Methyloferula stellata AR4: one gene and its partner. The protein of the gene in region 1 interacts with the protein of each later gene in a pairwise test. Links are inferred from orthologs where the notes say so. Each region holds a gene or a part of one and is shown on either strand. Other genes may lie near its edges. The genes, in order: A3OQ_RS0105735 and ccmE.

Region 1 (10,393 bases):
CTGTCGAAGTTGCTGCGTGCTATTGTTGATGATATCGAAAACCAGCTTGATCCAACCGAGCGGACGGGGTTCCTATTTTAGGAAATTCTCGGATCGCAAGTAGTACTGTGCAGAGCCGATCAAAAGATGAATTAAGCAACAATCGCCACGCGGCGATCTCGTCCGTGCACGAGGCCTCGGTAGGTGCCAATCCCTCCCTCGTTCGGAGAGGGTGGCCGCGTTAGCGGCCGGGTGGGGTTACCCCATCCGGCATGCTTTGCATGACACCTTTCCCTTGCAGGGGAAGGATTCGCTCATGCCACCGCCAACTGCCGCAGCACGTAAGGCAGAATGCCGCCATTCTTGAAATATTCGAGTTCGTCCTCGGTCGCGATGCGGCAGAGCAGCGGCACGGTCTTCACGCCGCCGTCGGCATATTTGATTTCCGCCTCCATCATCTGACGTGGCTTCAGGCCCTCGCCAAGACCATGGATCGTGACGATCTCGTCGCCCTTGAGGCCGAGCGACGCCCAGGTCGTGCCGGCCTCGAAGGTGAGCGGCAGTACGCCCATGCCGACGAGGTTAGAACGGTGGATGCGCTCGAAGCTCTCGGCGATGACGGCGCGCACGCCCAGGAGCTTGGTACCTTTCGCGGCCCAGTCGCGCGACGAGCCATTGCCATATTCGGCACCGGCGAAGATGACGAGCGGCACCCCTTCCTCTTTGTATTTCATGGCCGCATCGTAGATCGGCATTTCGGTGCCGTCCGGCCAATGTTTGGTCATCCCGCCTTCCGGCACCGTGCCGTCCGGCTTTTTCTCGCGGATGAAATTCTTGATGCGGATATTCGCGAAAGTGCCGCGCATCATGATCTCATGATTGCCGCGCCGCGTGCCATATTGGTTGAAGTCCTTGGCCGAGACCTGCCGCTCTTCGAGGAAGGTTCCGGCGGGTGAGCCGGCCTTGATCGAGCCTGCGGGCGAAATATGGTCGGTGGTGATTTTGTCGCCGAAGAGCGCGAGAATGCGAGCCCCTTCGATCTCTTTGACGGGGTCCGGCGTCATCGTCATGCCGTCGAAATAGGGCGGGTTCTGCACATAGGTCGAGCCCATGTCCCACTTATAGGTTTCGCCCGATGGCGCCTTCACCTTGCGCCAATGCGCATCGCCCTCGAAGACATCGGCATAGCGTGACTTGAAGACCTTGCGCGTCACGAAATCCTCGATGAAGGCATCGATCTCCTCGCCCGAGGGCCAGATCTCCTTGAGATAGATGGGCTCGCCCTTCTTATTATGGCCGATCGGCTCCTCGTCGAGATTGCGCGTCACCGTGCCGGCAATGGCATGCGCAACGACCAGCGGCGGGGAGGCCAGATAATTCGCCTGCACGTCGGGGCTGACGCGGCCTTCGAAATTGCGGTTGCCCGAGAGCACAGCCGCGGCGACGATGCCGTTCTCGTTGATGGTCTTCGAAATCTCAGGCGGCAAAGGTCCGGAATTGCCGATGCAGGTCGTGCAGCCGAAACCGACAAGATTGAAGCCGAGCTTGTCCAAATCCTTCTGCAGGCCGGAGGCCGTCAAATATTCGGCGACCACCTGGCTGCCCGGCGCGAGCGAGGTTTTGACCCAAGGCTTCGTCGTGAGGCCTTTCGCCAAAGCATTCCGCGCGAGAAGGCCCGCGCCGATCAGCACATTCGGGTTCGACGTATTGGTGCAAGACGTGATCGCTGCGATCACCACATCGCCATGGCCGAGATCGAAATTCTTGTCGTCGACGGGATAGCGCGTCTCGGCATCGGCGCTCTTCTTGTAATCGGATTCGAGCGCGGCCTTGAAGCCTTCGGCGACACCGCCGAGTGCGACGCGGCCTTCGGGACGCTTCGGACCCGCCATGGACGGCATGACCTCGGCGAGATCGAGATCGAGCGTCTCGGTGAAGACGGGATCGGGCGAGATCTTGGTGCGATAGAGCCCTTGCGCCTTGGCATAGGCCTCGACCAGCGCGATGCGCGGATTGGAGCGCGCGGTCATGGTGAGATAGGAGATCGTCTCGCCATCGACCGGGAAGAAGCCGCAGGTCGCGCCATATTCCGGCGCCATATTGGCGATGGTCGCGCGATCGGCGAGCGAGAGCGCATTCAGGCCCGGCCCGTAGAATTCGACGAATTTGCCGACGACGCCCTTCTTGCGCAGCATTTGCGTGACGGTGAGCACAAGATCCGTCGCGGTCACGCCGGGGTTGAGCGCGCCGGTCAATTTGAAGCCGATGACCTCCGGCAAAAGCATGGAGAGCGGCTGGCCGAGCATGCAGGCTTCGGCCTCGATGCCGCCAACGCCCCAGCCGAGCACGGAGAGCCCGTTCACCATGGTCGTGTGCGAATCGGTGCCGACGAGCGAATCGGGATAGGCGACCTCGATCGTTTCCTTCTTACCGCCCTTGCCTGTGACTTTTTCCTTCTTCGTCCAGACGGTCTGCGCGAGATATTCAAGATTGACCTGATGGCAGATGCCGGTCCCGGGCGGCACGACACGGAAATTATTGAACGAGTCCTGCCCCCATTTCAGGAAGCGGTAGCGCTCGCCATTGCGCTGATATTCGAGATCGACATTGGTCTTGAAGGCTTTGTTGGTGCCGAAAGCATCGACGATCACGGAATGATCGATGACGAGATCGACCGGCACGAGCGGATTGATCTTTTGCGGATCGCCGCCGAGCTTGGTCATCGCATCGCGCATGGCGGCCAGATCGACGACGGCCGGAACGCCGGTGAAATCCTGCATCAGGACCCGCGTCGGACGGAAGGCGATTTCGCGCTCGTCCTTGCCCTTGTTCTGCAGCCATTGTGCGACGGAGAGAATATCCTCCTTTGTCACCGAGCGGCCGTCCTCGAACCGCAGCAGGTTTTCGAGCAGGATCTTCATCGAAAAGGGCAGGTTCGCAATGCCTGGGAGACCGTTCTTTTCCGCCGTCTTGAGCGAGTAATAATGATAGGTCTTGTCGCCCACATTGAGCTTTTTCAGGCATTTGAAACTGTCGAGCGACGCCATGGAATCCACTTCCGAAACCGAGCTGAAAAGATGTCCGGCTTATAGATAATTTCTAAATCGCGAGCTACAGGTCGAAAGGCGAAGTTTTTTTGACCCCGCCCCAAGTGTTTTTGAGGGTCAAGAGTTTCTGAGGGTTTTGCATGCGCCTTGCGGCGACGGATCTGACGCTCGAACGCGGCGCCCGCCTGATTTTCTCCCATTTGAGCTTTTCTCTCGAGAGCGGCGAAGCCCTGGCTGTCACCGGGGCCAATGGAGCGGGAAAATCCTCGCTTTTGCGCGCTTTGGCGGGGCTTTTGAGCCCGGTGTCCGGCACAATCGAGCTTTCGCCGCGATCCGACATGCCGCGCGCCGAGGCCAGCCATTATCTCGGCCATGCGGACGCCCTGAAAGGCGTGCTGACGCTCAGAGAAAACCTGGTCTTCTGGTCGGCCATGCTCGCAACAGTGCCGGGCACAATGGCGGTGGAGGCGGTTTTGGCGCGCTTTGGCCTTAAAGCCGTCGCCGACCTGCCCGCAGCCTATCTTTCGGCTGGCCAAAGGCGCCGCGGGGCGCTGGCAAGACTGTTGCTCGCGCCGCGGCCGATCTGGCTGCTCGACGAACCGCTGACCGCGCTCGATCTGGCATCCCAGAACCTGCTGCGCGAGGTCATGCAGGACCATTTGGCGGGCGGCGGTCTCATCATAGCTGCCACCCATGCGACGCTTGGCCTAGCCGCGCGGGAGCTTAATATGGACGGCAAGATGGATGGCGAGCCATGAGTGCCACGCAGCGCGGCTCTTCGCCGCTCAAGGCGCTTTTCGCGCGCGAATGGCGGATCGGCCGGAGAGTCGGCGGCACCGGCAGCATGGGTGTCGTGTTTTTTCTGATCCTCGTCTCGATCATTCCCTTCGCGGTCGGGCCCGATCTCGTCCTGCTCGCCCGCATCGGCCCGGCGCTTTTATGGATCGCGGCTCTGCTCGCGACGCTGCTTGGCCTAGATCGGCTGTTCCAGGGCGATGACGACGATGGCTCGCTCGACCTTCTCTTGATGAGCGAGATACCGCTCGAGGCCATCGTTCTCGTCAAATGCCTCGTGCATTGGCTTTTGACCGGCGTGCCGCTTGTCGTGGCGACGCCGGTCTTTGCCGTGATGCTCGGCCTCGAACCGCAAGCGATTTTCGGTGTCACGATCTCGCTTTTGGCCGGGACGCCGGCGTTGACTTTGATCGGCGCGATCGGGGCGGCTTTGACCGTCGGATTCGGCCGCGGCGGGCTTTTGCTCGCGATCTTGATTTTGCCGCTTTGCGTGCCTGTTTTGATCTTCGGCGTCTCGGCGGCGCAGGCGGCTTCCGGCGGCACCGTGCCTTTCATGACGCCCTTCGCGATCCTCCTGGCGCTGAGCCTCGGGGCCTTGGCGGCGGCGCCCTTCGCAGCCGCTCTGGCGCTGCGGCAGGCCCGGATTTAGCCACCGGCTTTAATTTGCCTTTCACATGTGAGGCTCCTAGATGATGGCCATGCTGAACCTCGCCAATCCGAGCAATTTTCTGCGCCTCGCCTCCTGGCTCGTGCCGGTTTTCGCCGGTATCACGCTATTTTTGTTCGGCATCGGCCTCTATCTTTCCTTCCTCGCCCCGCCGGACTATCAGCAAGGCGAGACCGTCAAGATCATGTATCTGCATGTGCCGGCGGCTTGGCTTTCCATGTTCATCTATGCGGTCATGTGTTCGGCAGCGCTCGGCACGCTCGTCTGGCGCCATCCGCTCGCCGATGCCGCGCAAAAGGCGGCAGCCCCGCTTGGCGCCGGATTCACCTTCATTTGCCTCGCGACCGGCTCGCTCTGGGGCAAGCCCATGTGGGGCACATGGTGGGTCTGGGATGCGCGGCTGACCTCGGTGCTGGTTTTATTTCTGATCTATCTCGGCCTTGTTGCGCTCTGGCAGGCGATCGAAGATCCTGGCCGTGCCGCGCGCGCGGCCGCCGTGCTGACGCTTGTCGGCGCGGTCAATATTCCGATCATCAAATTCTCGGTCGATTGGTGGAACACATTGCATCAGTCGGCCTCCGTCTTCCGGCTCGGCGGTCCGACGATCGCGCCAAGCCTGCTCTGGCCTTTGATCGTGATGGCCCTTGCCTTCACCTTTCTATTTTTGACTTTGCATATGATGGCGATCCGCAACGAGATCTATCGCCGCCGCCTGCGGCGTCTGTCGATCCTCGCGGCCCATGCCGGCGACAGGGATCTCTCGGGTGCCGCGATGGAGCCGGCCCGATGAGCGATCCGCATCTTGGCTTCATCGTCGCCGCTTATGGTCTGGGCTTTGTCGTGATCGCCGGAATGGTGGCCGCGATCCTTTACGATCAAAAGATTTTGAAGCGGGCACTGGCCAAATTGCCGGGACGCGGCGAAGGCGGACCCGAGGAATGACAGCGCAGGACGCAGATCCCGCCGTCGCAGAAACGCCGAAGCCGCAACGGCGCCTCTGGCTCATCTTTCTGCCGCTTCTGGTTTTTCTGGCGTTGGCCGGGCTCTTCCTACTGCGCCTCTATGGCGGAGACGCATCGCGCTTGCCCTCTGCGCTGATCGGCAAGGAAGTGCCGGCTTTTAATCTGCCAGCCGTTGCGGGACTTGAAAATAGAGCGGGCCTCACCGACGCGGATCTGCGTCAAGGTCATGTCACTTTGGTGAATGTCTTTGCCTCATGGTGCGTGCCTTGCCATCAAGAACATGAGCTTTTGATGCAGCTCTCGAATGATCCGGCATTGGCCGATCTCGGCGTGAAGATCGTCGGCATCGCCTATAAGGACGAACCCGAAAACATCAGGCGTTTTCTCGGCCAGGCTGGCGATCCCTACAGCCGGATCGGCGCCGACCGTTCGGGACGCACCGCGATCGATTGGGGCGTCTATGGCGTGCCGGAAAGCTTTGTCGTCAAAGGCGACGGCAAGATCGCGTATAAATTCATCGGGCCGATGAGCGCTGACGCCATACGCAGCGTGCTTCTGCCGGAAATCGCCAAGGCGGCTGCACCGGCTTCCGCTCAGTGAGCCGCGAGGCTTGCGACAAGAAAAGCAATTGCCGAAGCCGGCGCGCAATCGCAGGCCTTGGCGCGCACTTCGGGCAAGGCCTCTATCAGATCGGAAAAATCGATGAAGCGCCGATTGAGCCGTTCGGCTAGGCGCTTCACGACGAAGCGCCCGGCACCGGCTCCGACGACGGGCGCTTCCGCGCTGATCTCGCCACGCGACAGGATGAGATGCGCGGCATCGGTCAGATCGCGCAATTGCACTTCGGCGAAATAGCGCGCGAGCTGCTGCCATGTCGCGAGATCGGCTTCGGGCCCATCATAGCCCAGCATGCGGGCGAGCCGGGCCATCGAGGCCTCGACCGTCTTTTCGCGCCCATCGGCGGTCTCCATGACATCGGCATCTTCCGGCAGTTCGCCCAGCAGGCGATAGACATCGCAAGTCGCTGCGAACCATTCGTTCATCAAAGGCACCCAGCGCCCGCCGAAGGGCACCAGCTTGAGGCCGGAGGACATCAAATAGCTGCGTACGACTCCGGCATAGACGAGTTCGCCATTGGCGAGGCGCGAAGCATCCGAATAGCCCGCCGTTTTGACTTTGCCGCCGATGACCGGAATAAGATCGGTGGTCGTCGAGCCCATATCCACGAAAAGCGCATTTTGATGGTGGAGCCCGGCGAAAGACGCGCTCGCATGCCAATTGGCGGAAGCGATTTTTGTGGCATGGGCGGCAACCGCCTGCGGTTCGACGAAGCCTTCGGGGCCGGCATAGAAGAGCACCCGCGCGGGCGCCAATTCCTGCGCCGCGAGCGCTGCGACACCATTGACGCCTTCTTCCCGCGAGGCAAAGGCGTCGCAAAGTTCGGCGGTCATGGTCGCGGCATTGAGATCGGCCGATCCGACAAGCGGCTTTGCCTCGGCAAAGGACCGATGCAATTCGTCGAGCCCAAGCCAGAGCGGGCAGGCAACTTGCACGGCCTTGACGATGCGGCCGTCTTCCCAGCGCGAGGCTTTCAAATGCGCGCCGCCTATATCCCAACCGATGATGCTTTGCATATGTGTCTCTTGCGTGCGAACCAGATGGGCTCTTGATGCTGAAGTCTTTTCCTTGTCCTTCGAGACGCGCTCCCAAAGGAGCGCTCCTCAGGATGAGGGAAAAGATGCAATCTTCCCAAAACCCTCACCCTGAGGAGCGCGCAAAGCGCGCGTCTCGAAGGGCGAGGGCGGCAGAAACGTCCTTCAGCAGCCTTGCTTATGATGCAGAGGTTTTCGGTGGAAGTCATTCCCGTCATCGATCTCAAGGGCAAGCAGGTGGTGCGCGCCAAAATGGGGGAGCGGCAGTTTTACGCGCCGCTCGTAACACCGCTCGCCGCGACCAGCGCGCCGCGCGACGTGATCCAGGGCTTTTTGTCGGAGCATCCATTCGAGACGATCTATGCCGCGGATCTCGATGCGATCGAAGGACAAGCTTCGCATGAGGTTACTCTTGCCGAATTACAGGCGCTCTTTCCTCATCTGACTTTTTGGGTCGATGCCGGCGTCAGAACTCTATCCGAAGCGCAGATATGGCTCGCGCAAAATAAGGCTCATCTCGTGATCGGAAGCGAATCATTCGAGGACGCAGCCGCGTTCGAAATGCTTCGCGACGATCCGCGCATCATCCTTTCGCTCGATTTTCGTGGCGAGACATTTCTCGGGCCGCGCGCGCTTCTCGACGACGAGAGGCTTTGGCCGCAGCGCCTGATCGTCATGACTCTCTCGCGTGTCGGCAGTGATGCGGGGCCGGATATCGAACGGCTTCAATCCGTCCTCAAAAGAGCAGGGTCACGCAAAATTTATGCGGCTGGCGGTCTGCGCGGCAAAGGCGATCTCGGGCTTTTGCAGGCGGCCGGAGCCGCGGGCGTTCTTGTCGCATCCGCTTTGCATGATGGGCGGCTTGGCAGCGCAGATTTGGTGCAGGCAACTTAAAATGAAAAGGGGAGCCCGAAAGCTCCCCTGACATTGACCAACCTGCGGACCGAATCTTAGTTCGGGGCGAAGGGGTGCTTGGCCGTGTCGCGCTGCGCGACGACTTCGGTCGCCTTCGGCTCGCCCTTGACGGCGCGGGCGATGGCTTCCTTGGTGGCGCGATAGTTGAAGTCCTGGATCTTCTGATCGTCGGCTGCTTCCCAATGGATGAACACGCCGACGCAGATGAAGATATCATCAGCTTCGGCGACCGGAATGATGCCTTCTGCGACGCTGTCCGCGACAGCCTTGCCGACGGCATGCTGAGCCGGTCCGAACATCTGAACGGCCTGCTTGGCGCCCTTGATGGTGACCTTGTTGAACAGGATCGTGTTCGGCTTGCAGAGCAGGTTCGGGGCGACGACGGCGAGGAGCGTCGTGAAGCCGTCCTTGTTGTTGACCAGCGCGTTGGCGAACGCCGATTCGGCCGCGCTGCCGCGCGGTCCCATGATGAGATCGATGTGAGCGATTTCATTGCCGTCGCCGACAAGCGACTCGCCGACCAAAAGCTTATTAATCACGGCCATTTACAAACTCCTCAGAAAGGGGACTTTTCGATGAGCTGCCGAAGCATTCGACAGACATAAATTCATAGAACGCAATTGAACCCCTGCGTCCAAACACGCTCTATCAGCTTTTTTAATCGCATTTTCAACCGCGAAGCCGGGGAGGCCCGCCTGATAATGCTCTATCCTTGCTGTCAGCGCCCTTGCTTGGGCCGGTTGGCCAGATAGCCACGGATCGCTCCGCGGCGCCACTCAACCATTTATGCGAGGCCGGAGCAAGATGCTGGATAGCCGATCGGCGAAGAGAGTGCCAACGGTCAGATCGGCGCTCGTGCCAGGGTTGCGACCATGTGCCTTGAGGCGCGTGTCGAAAGCCATGAGATCGTCGAAAGACTCCTCAGGCTTCGGCCGTGCTTCGAATCGCGCAAAGGCGTCAAAGGCTTCCATTCGAACGGCCTCAGCGGCCTCCAGGCCGAATTTGCGGGTGATATGCGTATCGGGAAATTTCGCCAGGAAAGCGAGATAGGTTGTAACGGTAGTCCAGGGCGCGCTCCATCCACGGTCTCTGGCGCTTTTGAGGGCAGCAAGCCCTGTCATGAAAACATCTTCAAAATTCGACGCATATTGGTAAGCGATGCGGTCGCGCGGAGCGGCCTCGGCCATAGCCTCGCGCAAAGTCACGGTTGCCGGCTGATGGACATCATGCCGCGCGGTCTCGCCAAGGCCGCCCGGCGAAGCACGGGCGATTGCTTGAAACGTGTCTTCGGCATCGGCGCGGCTAAGCCTGCCTAAAATTTCAGCCAAGCCGCCATGCAGATCAGGTATGCCACGCTCCGCCGCCGCCGCGAGAGGCGCGCATAAAAGCAGAATGCCGAGATTTGTATTCATTCCAACGGTGGCGAAACTCGCTTCCACCGCGCCGCGGATACGCTGGCCGACGGTATGACCCCGCCGCGTCAGCGATGGCGCCGCTGCCGCGGCGCTCGCCAGAAAATGCTCCGCCGTCATGCCGTGGCCTTCGGCGAAGACATGAACATTGCCGGGTTTCAAGGCCAGGATTTCATCGCGGCAGGAGGCGATAAAAGCCTCGGCGATGTCGGCCTCAAGGCTCATCGCGCGGTTCTGGCGAGATCGAGATCGAGCCGTGTCAGAAGATCGCCCGCGAGCCGGTCGGCGATCGAAAATCCGGTGATGCTTTGCAAGCCGCGCCAGCCGGGCATGCTGTTGACTTCGAGAACGGTCAGACGTCCGTCGCGCTCGCATAAAAGATCGACGCCGGCGAAATCGGCGCCGATGGCTTTTGCCGAGCGCAGCGACAAATCGCGCATTTCATCGGTGATTTCGATCGGCTCGGGTTTGGCGCCGAGTTTCACATTGGTGATCCAATGCCGTGCGTGGCGGCTCATGGCCGCGATGATCTCGCCGCGCGAGACGAGAACGCGGGTATCGCGAAATCCGTCCTGTTCGACACCGACGAATCGCTGCAGATAATAGACGCCTTCGACCGCTTCGATCTCGGGCAGATCGGACTCGCGCCGGATCAGTTTCAGCCCGCGCCCTTGCGCGCCGAAGAGCGGCTTCAGGACCAGGGCCCCGCGCGCGCATTCACGCCGCACGATGACTCTCGCGGCGGCTGCCGTTTGGACCGTCCAGGTCGCGGGTGTGGGAATGGCGTTTGCCGCAAGATAAAAGCTCGTCGCGGCTTTATCGACGCAGCGTTCGATCGTGCGCGCCGAATTCAGGACAGGCACGCCTATGTCGCCCAAGGCATGCAAGACGCTGAGCCGTGTCGTCACCGATTCGAATGTGCCGGCGCCGATCGCGCGGGCAAAGACGGCATCTGGCAGCCGTC
Region 2 (10,441 bases), 2.2 Mb from region 1 along the record:
GAAACCATCCCTTCGGGACTGGCGCCCGCCTCGGCGCGGGCGATCATCAAAAGCGCGTCGAAGATGCGGATCATATTGTCCGATTCCTCGATGACCTTTTCGAGCGCGAGCCGGTTCTCGTCCACGGACGAAGCAGAGCGCAAGGCCTGCTCGGCGCCGTTGCGCAGGCGCGTCAAGGGCGTGCGCAGATCATGCGCGATATTGTCGGAGACTTCTTTCAAGCCGGCCATCAATTCGCCGATCCGATCGAGCATGCTGTTGAGGTTCAAAACCAGCCGGTCGAGTTCATCGCCCGATCCCGTCACCGGCAGGCGGCCGGAGAGATCGCCTGCGACGATGCGGCGGGCCCCCGCGTTGATCGAATCGACACGGGTCAGCACGCGCCGCGCCACAAGCAGACCGCCCAAAGTGCCGATGATCGTCAGCCAGAAGAGCGAGGCGAGCAGCGCACCCGACAGAATCTGGCGCAGGCTCTCCTCTTCTTCAATATCATGACCGACAAGAAGCCTGAAGCCATCCGGCAGGATGAAGATGCGCGCGAAGGCGCGATGCAAGCCGCCGGCGTCGCCCGGCCTCTGATAATTGGTCTCGACAGTGCCGGCCTGTGAGAGAACCCCCGCGGGCAGGCTCGCAATATTGCCGGCGATCGGCTCGCCCGCATAGGTCGTGACGAGATAAAGCCCGGCACCCGGCTGTTTGACGCGGCGCTCGATGACGGTCGTGAGCTGCCTGATGCCGCCCTGCGCATATTGCTCGGCAAGGCCGGTGATGTCGGTGTCGATCGTCTGCTTGATCTGCTCGTCGATCAGCTCTTTCACGTGCCAGCCGACCCGGCTCAGCACGAGCCCCGCGCCGATCGCGAATATGACGAGATAGGCGAGCGATATCTTGAAGGCGGTCGTTCGAAAGAGCTTACCGAGAGGCGTCACGGATCATGTATCCCGCGCCGCGGATGGTTTGCAGGAGCGGCGGATCGAAACCTTTATCAATCTTCGACCGCAAACGTGAAATATGAACATCGATGACATTGGTCTGCGGATCGAAATGATAATCCCAGACATTTTCCAAAAGCATTGTCCGCGTCACGACTTGTCCGGCGTGTTTCATCAAATATTCGAGCAGGCGGAATTCGCGCGGCTGGAGGGAGATTTCCTTCCCGGCCCGCGTCAATTTATGAGAAAGCCGGTCAAGCTCAAGCCCGCCGACCCGGTAGACCATGTCTTCGGTCGTGCTCGGCTGATTGCGCCGCGCCAGGACTTCCGTCCGCGCCAGCAGTTCGGAAAAGGCGTAGGGCTTCGGCAGATAGTCGTCGCCGCCCGCCCGAAGTCCCTTCACCCGGTCGTCAACTTGGCCGAGCGCCGAAAGGATCAGGACCGGCGTCGTGATTTTTTGCGCCCGCAACCCGCCGATCAGCGAGAGCCCGTCCATCTTCGGCAGCATACGGTCGATGATGAGCACGTCATAGGTCTCGTCGCGCGCGCGCTCATAGCCCTCGACCCCGTCGGCGACGTGATCGGCGACATGGCCCATTTCCCTGAAAGCCTTGACCAGGTAATTGGCGGCTTCGAGATCGTCTTCAACGATAAGAATGCGCATGGATGTCATATAGCGATTTCCACAAAAAAAGCAGGCCGGGAGATCATCCCCCGGCCCACTGTTTTGGCGTGCATAGTGAACGAACCGGTTGGGCTAGCCGGCGGGGCTCGTCCCGATCGCCACGAAACGCATGCCTTCGGGGCTCTTCACCCGGAGCAGGACGGCCTTGTGGCCATCCTTCTTGGCGTCGGCAATGACCGCGGTGATGTCGGACGGCTTGCTGACGGCATGACCGCCCGCCTCGACGATGACATCGCCGACCTTAAGACCCTTCTGCGCCGCGACGCCGTCAGGATCGATTTCGGCGACCACGACGCCTTCCTTTCCGGCGCCCGGAACCGCGGCGGCGGGAGCAAGCGACAGGCCGAGGCTTGCCAGCGAGCTCTTCTCGGACTGCATGTCGGCGTCGGCTTTGGCCTCCTTATCGGGCGGCAGACTGCCGAGCTTCACCGAGACGGTCTTCTCGGAGCCGCCGTGCCAGACGGTCAGATCCGCCTTGGCATTGGGTCCAAGTCCCGCGATCTTGCGGGCCAGTTCGCGCGGACCTTCGACCTTCTCGCCGTCGACGCCGAGGATGACGTCGCCCGACTTGATGCCGGCCTCTTGCGCGGGCGAATCCGCCTGCGCCTCGGCGACAAGTGCGCCCTTCGGGGATTTCAGTCCGAGGCTGTCGGCGATCTCAGCCGTGACAGGCTGGATCTGCACGCCGATCCAGCCGCGTGCGACGGTGCCCTTGTCTTTCAACTGGGCAATGACGCTCTTCACCGTATCGGCCGGAATGGCGAAGCCAATGCCGACGCTGCCACCCGACGGCGAGAAGATCGCCGTATTGACGCCTACGACTTGGCCTGCCGCATTGAAGGTCGGGCCGCCCGAATTGCCGCGATTGACCGGCGCATCGATCTGCAGGAAGTCGTCATAGGGTCCAGCGCCGATGTCACGGCCGCGGGCCGACACGATACCGGCCGTGACCGTGCCGCCAAGCCCGAACGGATTGCCGACCGCGATCACCCAATCGCCGACGCGCGGCGCTGCCGATGCGAAATCGACGAAGGGATAATTGCCGCCTTCCTTGATCTTCAAAAGTGCGAGATCGGTCTTCTTGTCGGTGCCGACAACTGTCGCAGGAAGCGTGGTCTTGCCGTCGTCCATCACAAGCGTGACATCGCTGCCATGCTCGACGACGTGATTATTCGTCACGACATAACCGTCGGGAGAAATGATGAAGCCGGAGCCCTGCGCCTGCTGGATATGCGGCTTATGCGGGAGGCCCGGCGCGCCCTGCTGACCAAACCGCTTGAAGAACTTCTCCATCGGATCGTCGGGCGAAAGCTGCGGAATATTCGGCTTGCTATCGTCGCTCTCGGCGTCTTCGGTGACTTTTACCTTGACCGAGACGACGGCGCCGCGCACGCGATCGACGACATCTGCGAAAGACGCACCCTGAGCCGCAGGCGTCACGGTCTCGGCAAGCGCACTAGAAGGATAAGGAAAGATAAAGCTATTCGCCAGTGCGCCGGTCAAAGCCACACCCGCCACCGCGCTCAACAGAACGACACGGCTTGGGACATGTTTGCGAATCTTTGAAAAACCTTCGCTCTGCTCATCAGGTCGGGGGGACTTCGAGCTCGTCATAGATATGCATCTCCAAATGAAAGGAAGGCGGGGGAGGACGCCCTTTCAACGCTAACATGGGCGCGGTCGGCTTACGTCGCTATTTCGGCGGAATGAAAATTTCGTAAGCCAGGAGACAACAAAAGGCTTGAATTAAGTCATTTTTTCAACAAATCGGCGAGCCTAGCTTGTTCTTCAGCATTGAGCTCCAGTGGCGCTACCGCCTGCGAGCGGCGCCTTGAGACCAGCGCGATTCCAGCGCCGCCCAAGACGAGAACCAAGAGCGGCGTCAGCCATAAAAGAAAAGTTTCAGCCTTGAACGGGGGCTTGAGCAGAATAAAATCCCCGTAGCGCGCGACGAGATATTGGCGAATCGCCGCCTCGCTTTCTCCCGCCTGCAAATGCTCGCGCACGAGCACCCGCAGATCATGCGCGAGCGGCGCATCCGATTCGTCGATCGATTCGTTTTGGCAGACCATGCAGCGCAATTCGCTCGAAAGCGCCCGCGCGCGGGCTTCGAGCGCAGGGTCCTTGAGCATCTCGTCGGGCCGCACGGCGAAGGCGGGCAGCGGCTGCATCGCAACGATTGCCAGACCAGCAAAGAGGAATCGCTTGCGCATCGTCACTCCGCCGGCTGGACGCCCGGGGGCACGGGCGCGACGCGCGCGCGGCGCGCGACGCCGATCCGCAAGCGCCGGTCGGACAAAGACAGCATGCCGCCGAAGCCCATAATCAAGGCGCCGAGCCAGATCAGGCTGACGAGCGGCTTCCAATAGAGCCGCGCGTCGATCGCACCATCGGGTGAAGCGCCGCCAATGCTCATGTAAACCTGGCCGAAGCCCAAAGTCGCGATACCAGCTTCTGCCCGGCTCATCCGCCGGCTCGGGTAGAACCGGCTCGCCGGTGCGATCTTGGCGATGGCCACGCCGCCCTTGCGGATGATCGAAGGCGCGGTCAGCGCCGAGTAATTCGGCCCTTGCTCCGGCACCAGACCAAGCACGCTTACTTCATAAGGCCCAAGAGCGATCGTCTCGCCGGCCCGCACCGTGAGCACACGATCGACGCCCCATCCCGTCGCGGCGAGCCCCAAGAGCGTAACGGCAAGACCCGCATGCGCGAAAGCCGTGCCCCACGCGGAGCGCGGCAGACCCGTCGCGCGGCGCCACGCGCCCGACACAGAGAGGCCATCGGCGAAAACCCGGCCCGTGAGATCGGTGAAAGAGCCGGTGATCACATAGACCGCGAGACCCGCGAGGCAATAAGACACCCAAGGCGCGCCATGCCAGGCTGCGAAAACGAGCGCCGCCACGACACCGCAAGCAGCGGCGACCGTCAGTCTTTGCGCGGCGCCCAAAAGATCGCCGCGCTTCCAGGCGAGCATTTGCCCGATCGGCATCGCGAGGAACAAGGGCAGGAAGAGCGGGATAAAAGTCGCGTTGAAGAAAGGTGCGCCGACCGAGATTTTTTCACCGGTCAGCGCTTCGAGCGCGAGCGGATAAAGCGTGCCGACGAAGACTGTGGCGCAGGCCGCCGTCAAAAGCAGATTATTCAAGACCAGCGCGCCCTCGCGCGAGACCGGCGCGAAGATTCCACCCTGTTTTAGCTCACCTGCACGAAAGGCAAAGAGCGCGAGCGAACCGCCGATAAAGCCCATCAGAATGACCAGGATGAAGACGCCGCGCTGCGGATCGCTGGCGAAGGCATGGACCGAGGTCAAAACGCCGGAGCGCACCAGGAATGTGCCGATGAGCGACAGGGAAAAGGCAAGGATCGCGAGAAAGATCGTCCAGACGCGCAAGGCCTCGCGCTTTTCCATGACGGCGGCGCAATGCAAAAGCGCGGTCGCCGCGAGCCACGGCATCAGCGAGGCATTTTCGACCGGGTCCCAGAACCAGAACCCGCCCCAGCCCAGGGTGTAATAGGCCCAGTAGGAGCCCATCGCTATGCCGAGCGTGAGGAAGATCCAGGCGATCAGGGTCCAAGGCCGCACATAGCGCGCCCAAGCGGCGTCGATGCGGCCCGAGATCAGGGCAGCGGCGGCGAAGGAGAAGGTAATCGAGAGGCCGACATAGCCGAGGTAGAGCAGCGGCGGATGGATCGCCAGACCCGGATCCTGCAGCAGCGGATTGAGATCCTGGCCCTCGGCCGGCGCCTGCGCGAGGCGCGCGAAAGGATTGGAGGTCAGCAGGATGAAGAGCAGGAAGGCCGCGCCGATCCAGGACTGCACGGCAAGCACATTGGCGCGCAAGTCGTCCGGCATATTGCGCGAGAAACCCGCGACCGCCGCGCCGAAGATTGCGAGGATCAAGACCCAAAGCAGCATCGAGCCTTCGTGATTGCCCCAGACGCCGGAGATTTTATAGATGAGCGGCTTAGCCGAATGCGAATTCTCGACGACGTTCAAAACCGAGAAGTCCGAGACCACATGCGCATAGGTCAGTGCGAAAAAGGCATAGGCGATGAGAACGAAGCTCATCACCGCGACGGACGGCGCAACCGCCATCAATTGCGGATCATGGCGGCGCGCGCCCCAGATCGGAACAATCGCATTGACGAGCGCCAGCGCCAAGGCAAGAACGAGGGCGTAATGTCCGGTTTCGACGATCATTGCTCTCGCTCTATTGTTTCACGCTCGATGCCGGATTGGCGGACGTATCTGCGCGTGTCTCGGGCAAAGGCTCGCCCTCTTTCCAAAGGCCTTGCTTCTTCAAAGCATCGGCCACTTCGCGCGGCACATAGCGCTCGTCATGCTTGGCGAGGATGCTATCGGCCTTCAACAATCCGTCAGGTCCGATGACGCCTTCGGCCACGACGCCCTGCCCTTCGCGGAAGAGATCCGGCAGAAGCCCCGTATAGGTGACCAATACGTCATGTTTCGTGTCGGTGATGTCGAAGCGGATCGATTGACCCCCTTCACGCACAAATGAACCCTGTTTGACGAGACCGCCGATGCGCAGGCGCGTGCCGGGCGGCGGGGCCTTCTCCGCCACCATCGCGGGATCGTAGTAAAAAACGATGCTGCCGCTAAACGCGAAAAGCACGAGTCCGACGGCGACGCTCAGCACGCAAAGTGCCGATCCGATCAAGGCGAGCCGCCGCGTTTTGCGAGTCATGCTGAAATCTATCCTTCGAGGCCGAGTTCATGCGCCAGCGCGTCGATGCGGGCGGTCGCGGCCGGGTCATTGCCAAGATTGCGGCGCGCCTCGCCCAGGGCCGTGCGCGCCTTATCCGCTTCATTTAGGACTTTATAGGCACGAACAAGGCGAAGCCAACCTTCGAGATCCTGGCCGTTTTGGGCAAGGCGCGCGGCGAGCCTATCGACCATGCTACGGATCACGGCATCGCGATCGCCCTCCGGCATGGCGGCGATGGCCGCGCCCTCCGGCGTCGATTGCGGTCCGGCTTCACCCGAAAGCGCGGCGATTTTCTGACGCAGGCTTTCGGTCCAGGGCGCGTTGGGCACGTCCGCCAGGAGTTTTCGCCATATGGCGAGCGCACGTTGAGTATCGCCATCCTGCTCGGCGGCAAGGCCCAGATAAAGCGATGCCTTCGGCGCCAAGGCGCCATTCGCGACCGCTTTCGTGAAGGCCTCTTGCGCTTCCTTCGTCACGACGCCCTGCGCCGCGGCGACGAGCGTTTCACCGTAAAGCGAGAGCCGTTCGGGCGAATCGCCAAGAAGCCGCAGAGCGGTCGAGGCGGCCCGCACGGCATCGTCGACGCGGCCCATCCGCAAATAGGCGGGCGCCAGGACTTCGTATCCGCGCCCCTCCGACGGATTTTGCGCGAGATGGGCTTCGACCTTGGCGATCGCCGTCGCCAGATCCATCCGTGCGGGGTCCGAGTTGAGCCTCGCCTGCAAGGGCAGATCGGGCCAGTCCGGATGCCCGACGCGGGCATAAAGACCGAGTGCCACGGCCGGAACCAGGATCAGACCCAGCGCGGTTGCAAGGCGAATCCGCGTTTGTGAAGCCTGCGCCGGTGCCTTGTCTTGATCGGCCGAGACCAGAAGCCGGCGCGCGGCCTCCGCTTTGACGGCTTTCGCATCTTCGGGCGCGATCAAGGCGCGCTCGACCTCCCGATCGATCTCGCCGAGCCGCTCCTCATAGAAAGCAATATCGCGTTCGACATCGCTCTGACGCTTCGGCGCGCGGGCCAAGGGCCAAAGCACGCTGAAAATGGCGATGCCCGTCAAAACCGCGAAAATAATCCAGAGCATGAATGTTCCTGAGACGCCCACGGCGCCGTCGTAGGCGATCCCGGGTCAAGGCCTATAGATCGAAGATAAAGCCGCGCTTTTCAAGCGAACAGATCGCGGGGCTTCGTGCCGCATTTTTACGCGGCGGGCAAGCGAAGCTCTGCCCGCAGCCCTCCCGAGGGGTTAACACCGAGCTTCAACGCCCCGCCGTAAAGGCCGACGAGGTCGACGACGATGGACAGACCCAGGCCCGAGCCGGGCTTGGTTTCATCGAGGCGCAGGCCCCGGCGCAACACAGCCTCGCGCTGATCCGGCGTCAAACCTGACCCGTCATCGTCGATCAACATGCGAAAGAACGATCCTTCGGTGGCTTTGCCGGCAGGCTCAGGCGAGGCCTCGATCACAACTTCGTGGTCGGCCCATTTACCGGCATTATCGACCAGATTGCCGATCATTTCTTCCAGATCCTGACGTTCGCCGAAAAACCGCACGCCCGGCGCGATGCGCGTGACGAAGACAAGGTCGCGTTCGCGGTAGATCTTCTCGAAGGTCCGCACCAAAGCTTCGACGACGGGCGCCACTTCTGTCGAATCGCCGCTCATCGCCACGCGCACGGCGAGTTGCGCCCGGTTGAGGTAATAGGTGATCTGATCGCGCATCAAAATCGCCTGTTCGCGCACCTTGCCGGCGAAGCTGCTGTCGTCGACGCCGGCCTCGTTGATGATGACGCTCAGCGGCGTCTTCAAGCCATGCGCGAGATTGCCGACCTGGGTGCGCGAACGTTCGACGACTTCGCGATTGGCGGCGATCAGGAGATTGATTTCGCTCGCGAGCGGCGCGAGATCCTGAGGAAACGAACCCTGGATCTTTTCGGCCTCGCCGCGGCGGATCGCGGCGACGCCTTCCTGCAATTGCCGCAAAGGCCGCAAACCGAAACGAAGCTGCAAAGCCGATGAGGCGACAAGCACCAGACCGAGCAAGGTGAAGGTGACGAAAAGATCGAACTGGAAGCGCGCAATCTGGGCGTCGAGATCTTCCGTCGTCGCCGCGACCTGGACGAGAAAAGTGCCTTGATCGCCCGCGTCTATGATCCGTTCGACCATGCGCAACCGGCGATCGTCCGGGCCTTTCACATAGCCGCGCCGCGTTCCGCTTTGTCCGACCGGAATGCCTTGGTCGGCGAGGCGCGGCAGCTTCGCCGCGAAAAGCGATCTGGAGCTTTTGATCTCCCGGTTCGGATCGTCGAGCCTCGTGATCTGCCAATACCAGCCTGACAGCGCCAATTCGAATTGCGGATCGCCCAATTGACCGGGCTCCGCGCGACCCTCGTCGACGGGCGTCGCAATATCGGCGACAAGCGCCCGCAAATAGACGCCGAGACGCTCGTCGAAACCCGCTTCCGCGGTATTTCGATAGATGGCGGACAGCGCCAGACCGGCGACGAGAAGAATCGAAAAACTTAAAAACGCCGCCGAAACGAAGAGGCGCAGTGCAATCGAACCGCCACGCGATTTTTGGGTTTCGCTCACATCAACGGCTCGAAGCTGAGGGATCGCTCTTTGTGGATTTCGTGCCCCCAGCCGCTTCGCCTGGCACGGCCAGAAGATAGCCAAGGCCGCGGATGGTCTGAATGACATCGACGCCGAGTTTCTTGCGCAAGCGTCCGACGAAAACCTCGATCGTATTCGAATCGCGATCGAAATCCTGATCGTATAGATGTTCGACGATCTCGCCCCGCGAGACGACGCGCCCGGCGTGATGCATCAGATAAGCCAGAAGCCTGTATTCGTGTGACGTGAGTTTGATCGGATTGCCATCGACGGAAACGCGGCCCGCGCGCGTATCGAGCACAACAGGACCGCAGGTGAATTCGCTCGACGCATGGCCCGCGGCGCGGCGCAAAAGCGCGCGCAATCGCGCGAGCACCTCCTCCATATGAAAAGGTTTCACCACATAATCGTCGGCGCCGGCATCGAAGCCTTGGACCTTGTCGCTCCAGCGGTCGCGCGCCGTCAGCATCAGAATCGGCATCAGACGTCCGGCCTTGCGCCATTCGCCGATGATCGAAATGCCGTCGCGTTTTGGCAGGCCTATATCGAGCACGACGGCGTCATAAGGCTCCGTATCGCCGAGAAACCAGCCTTCTTCGCCGTCATAGGCGCGATCGATGACGTAGCCGGCCTGTTCGAGCGCAGCGGCGATCTGCCGGTTTAGGTCCTTGTCATCTTCGACAACGAGAAGTCTCACGAACAGAGCCTCCGATCGATTTCAAGGTACATTTCGAGAGCCGATGGTGTGGCCATCCGCGGCATTCACGAAGACGTGGAGAATATGTCCATCGCGACGCAGAAGGCTGATTTCATAGACGAGTTCTTCCTTCCAGCGGCAAAGTTTGACGCCGATGGCCTCCGCCTGCATCTGGCTTGCCGTGGACTTCAGCACACGAAACGGTTCGCTGAGCTTGTGCTCACGAATCTTTTCGCGCGTCTCTTGTGCCGAAAAACAAACGCGCTGCCGTTCTTGATCGGCGCATGCGGCGAGGGCGCAGGAAAGAGTCCAGGCCACAAGCGCGAGTGCGAGAACTTTCATCGACCGAAACTGTCTCTTGAGCAATGAATGCGCGGTGAACGAATGTAGCCGATGATGCCAGCCAAGAAACCCCTCGCACGGACCATCGAGAGTATCATTGCCGAATTATAATATCTTACGGGCAATCGACTCGGGATCGCTCCAGCCATATCACGTTATTTCCACGACTTCTCATCGGGAAGCCCGCTTCTACCATCGGTTTGACGTGGCATTGTCATGCCAAGCCGATGCGCCGCGGTGGACCGATGCGTTATGGCCAAAACACATCCATCCCTGGAAAAAGCCGGGCCTGTCCTCGACGCGTTGCAGGGCGGCGGGTAGCGGCCAGCTCGCAGGCCCGGATCGCGAGAGCCGTCGTCCGGCGAATGAGGATTTTTTGGAAGTGGAAAACAGGCATGACCGCCGGAAATAGCTTAAACTTAGCTGTTAGCTCGCGGCTTTCGCGGT

The links.
Region 2: the proteins of A3OQ_RS0105735 (region 1) and ccmE interact in binary tests that used the Escherichia coli proteins (3 or more experiments, as listed by UniProt). The link is inferred for Methyloferula stellata AR4 from one-to-one orthologs.

What each region holds. Positions count from the first base shown.
Region 1 is NZ_ARWA01000001.1:1,170,048-1,180,440, forward strand. The notes cover bases 3,519-6,394. They hold A3OQ_RS0105735 (heme ABC transporter permease), read left to right. Parts: upstream 3,519-4,510; coding sequence 4,511-5,278; downstream 5,279-6,394. Other genes in these bases: ccmA (heme ABC exporter ATP-binding protein CcmA), read left to right, coding at 3,519-3,784; ccmB (heme exporter protein CcmB), read left to right, coding at 3,781-4,470; ccmD (heme exporter protein CcmD), read left to right, coding at 5,275-5,430; A3OQ_RS0105745 (DsbE family thiol:disulfide interchange protein), read left to right, coding at 5,427-6,050; A3OQ_RS0105750 (hydantoinase/oxoprolinase family protein), read right to left, coding at 6,044-6,394. Outside these bases: A3OQ_RS24300 (hypothetical protein), read left to right, coding at 1-81; aconitate hydratase AcnA, read right to left, coding at 294-3,026; more of ccmA, read left to right, coding at 3,167-3,518; more of A3OQ_RS0105750, read right to left, coding at 6,395-7,084; A3OQ_RS0105755 (HisA/HisF-related TIM barrel protein), read left to right, coding at 7,301-7,996; fae (formaldehyde-activating enzyme), read right to left, coding at 8,053-8,562; A3OQ_RS0105765 (triphosphoribosyl-dephospho-CoA synthase), read right to left, coding at 8,794-9,654; A3OQ_RS0105770 (RimK family alpha-L-glutamate ligase), read right to left, coding at 9,651-10,393. UniProt on the Escherichia coli protein: Required for the export of heme to the periplasm for the biogenesis of c-type cytochromes.
Region 2 is NZ_ARWA01000001.1:3,331,748-3,342,188, forward strand. The notes cover bases 4,577-7,500. They hold ccmE (cytochrome c maturation protein CcmE), read right to left. Parts: upstream 6,324-7,500; coding sequence 5,829-6,323; downstream 4,577-5,828. Other genes in these bases: A3OQ_RS0116435 (heme lyase CcmF/NrfE family subunit), read right to left, coding at 4,577-5,818; ccmI (c-type cytochrome biogenesis protein CcmI), read right to left, coding at 6,332-7,426. In the rest of the region: A3OQ_RS0116415 (sensor histidine kinase), read right to left, coding at 1-929; A3OQ_RS0116420 (response regulator transcription factor), read right to left, coding at 913-1,596; A3OQ_RS0116425 (Do family serine endopeptidase), read right to left, coding at 1,690-3,231; A3OQ_RS0116430 (cytochrome c-type biogenesis protein), read right to left, coding at 3,369-3,830; more of A3OQ_RS0116435, read right to left, coding at 3,833-4,576; A3OQ_RS0116450 (sensor histidine kinase), read right to left, coding at 7,543-8,934; A3OQ_RS0116455 (response regulator transcription factor), read right to left, coding at 8,936-9,652; A3OQ_RS0116460 (PepSY domain-containing protein), read right to left, coding at 9,674-9,994. UniProt on the Escherichia coli protein: Heme chaperone required for the biogenesis of c-type cytochromes. Transiently binds heme delivered by CcmC and transfers the heme to apo-cytochromes in a process facilitated by CcmF and CcmH.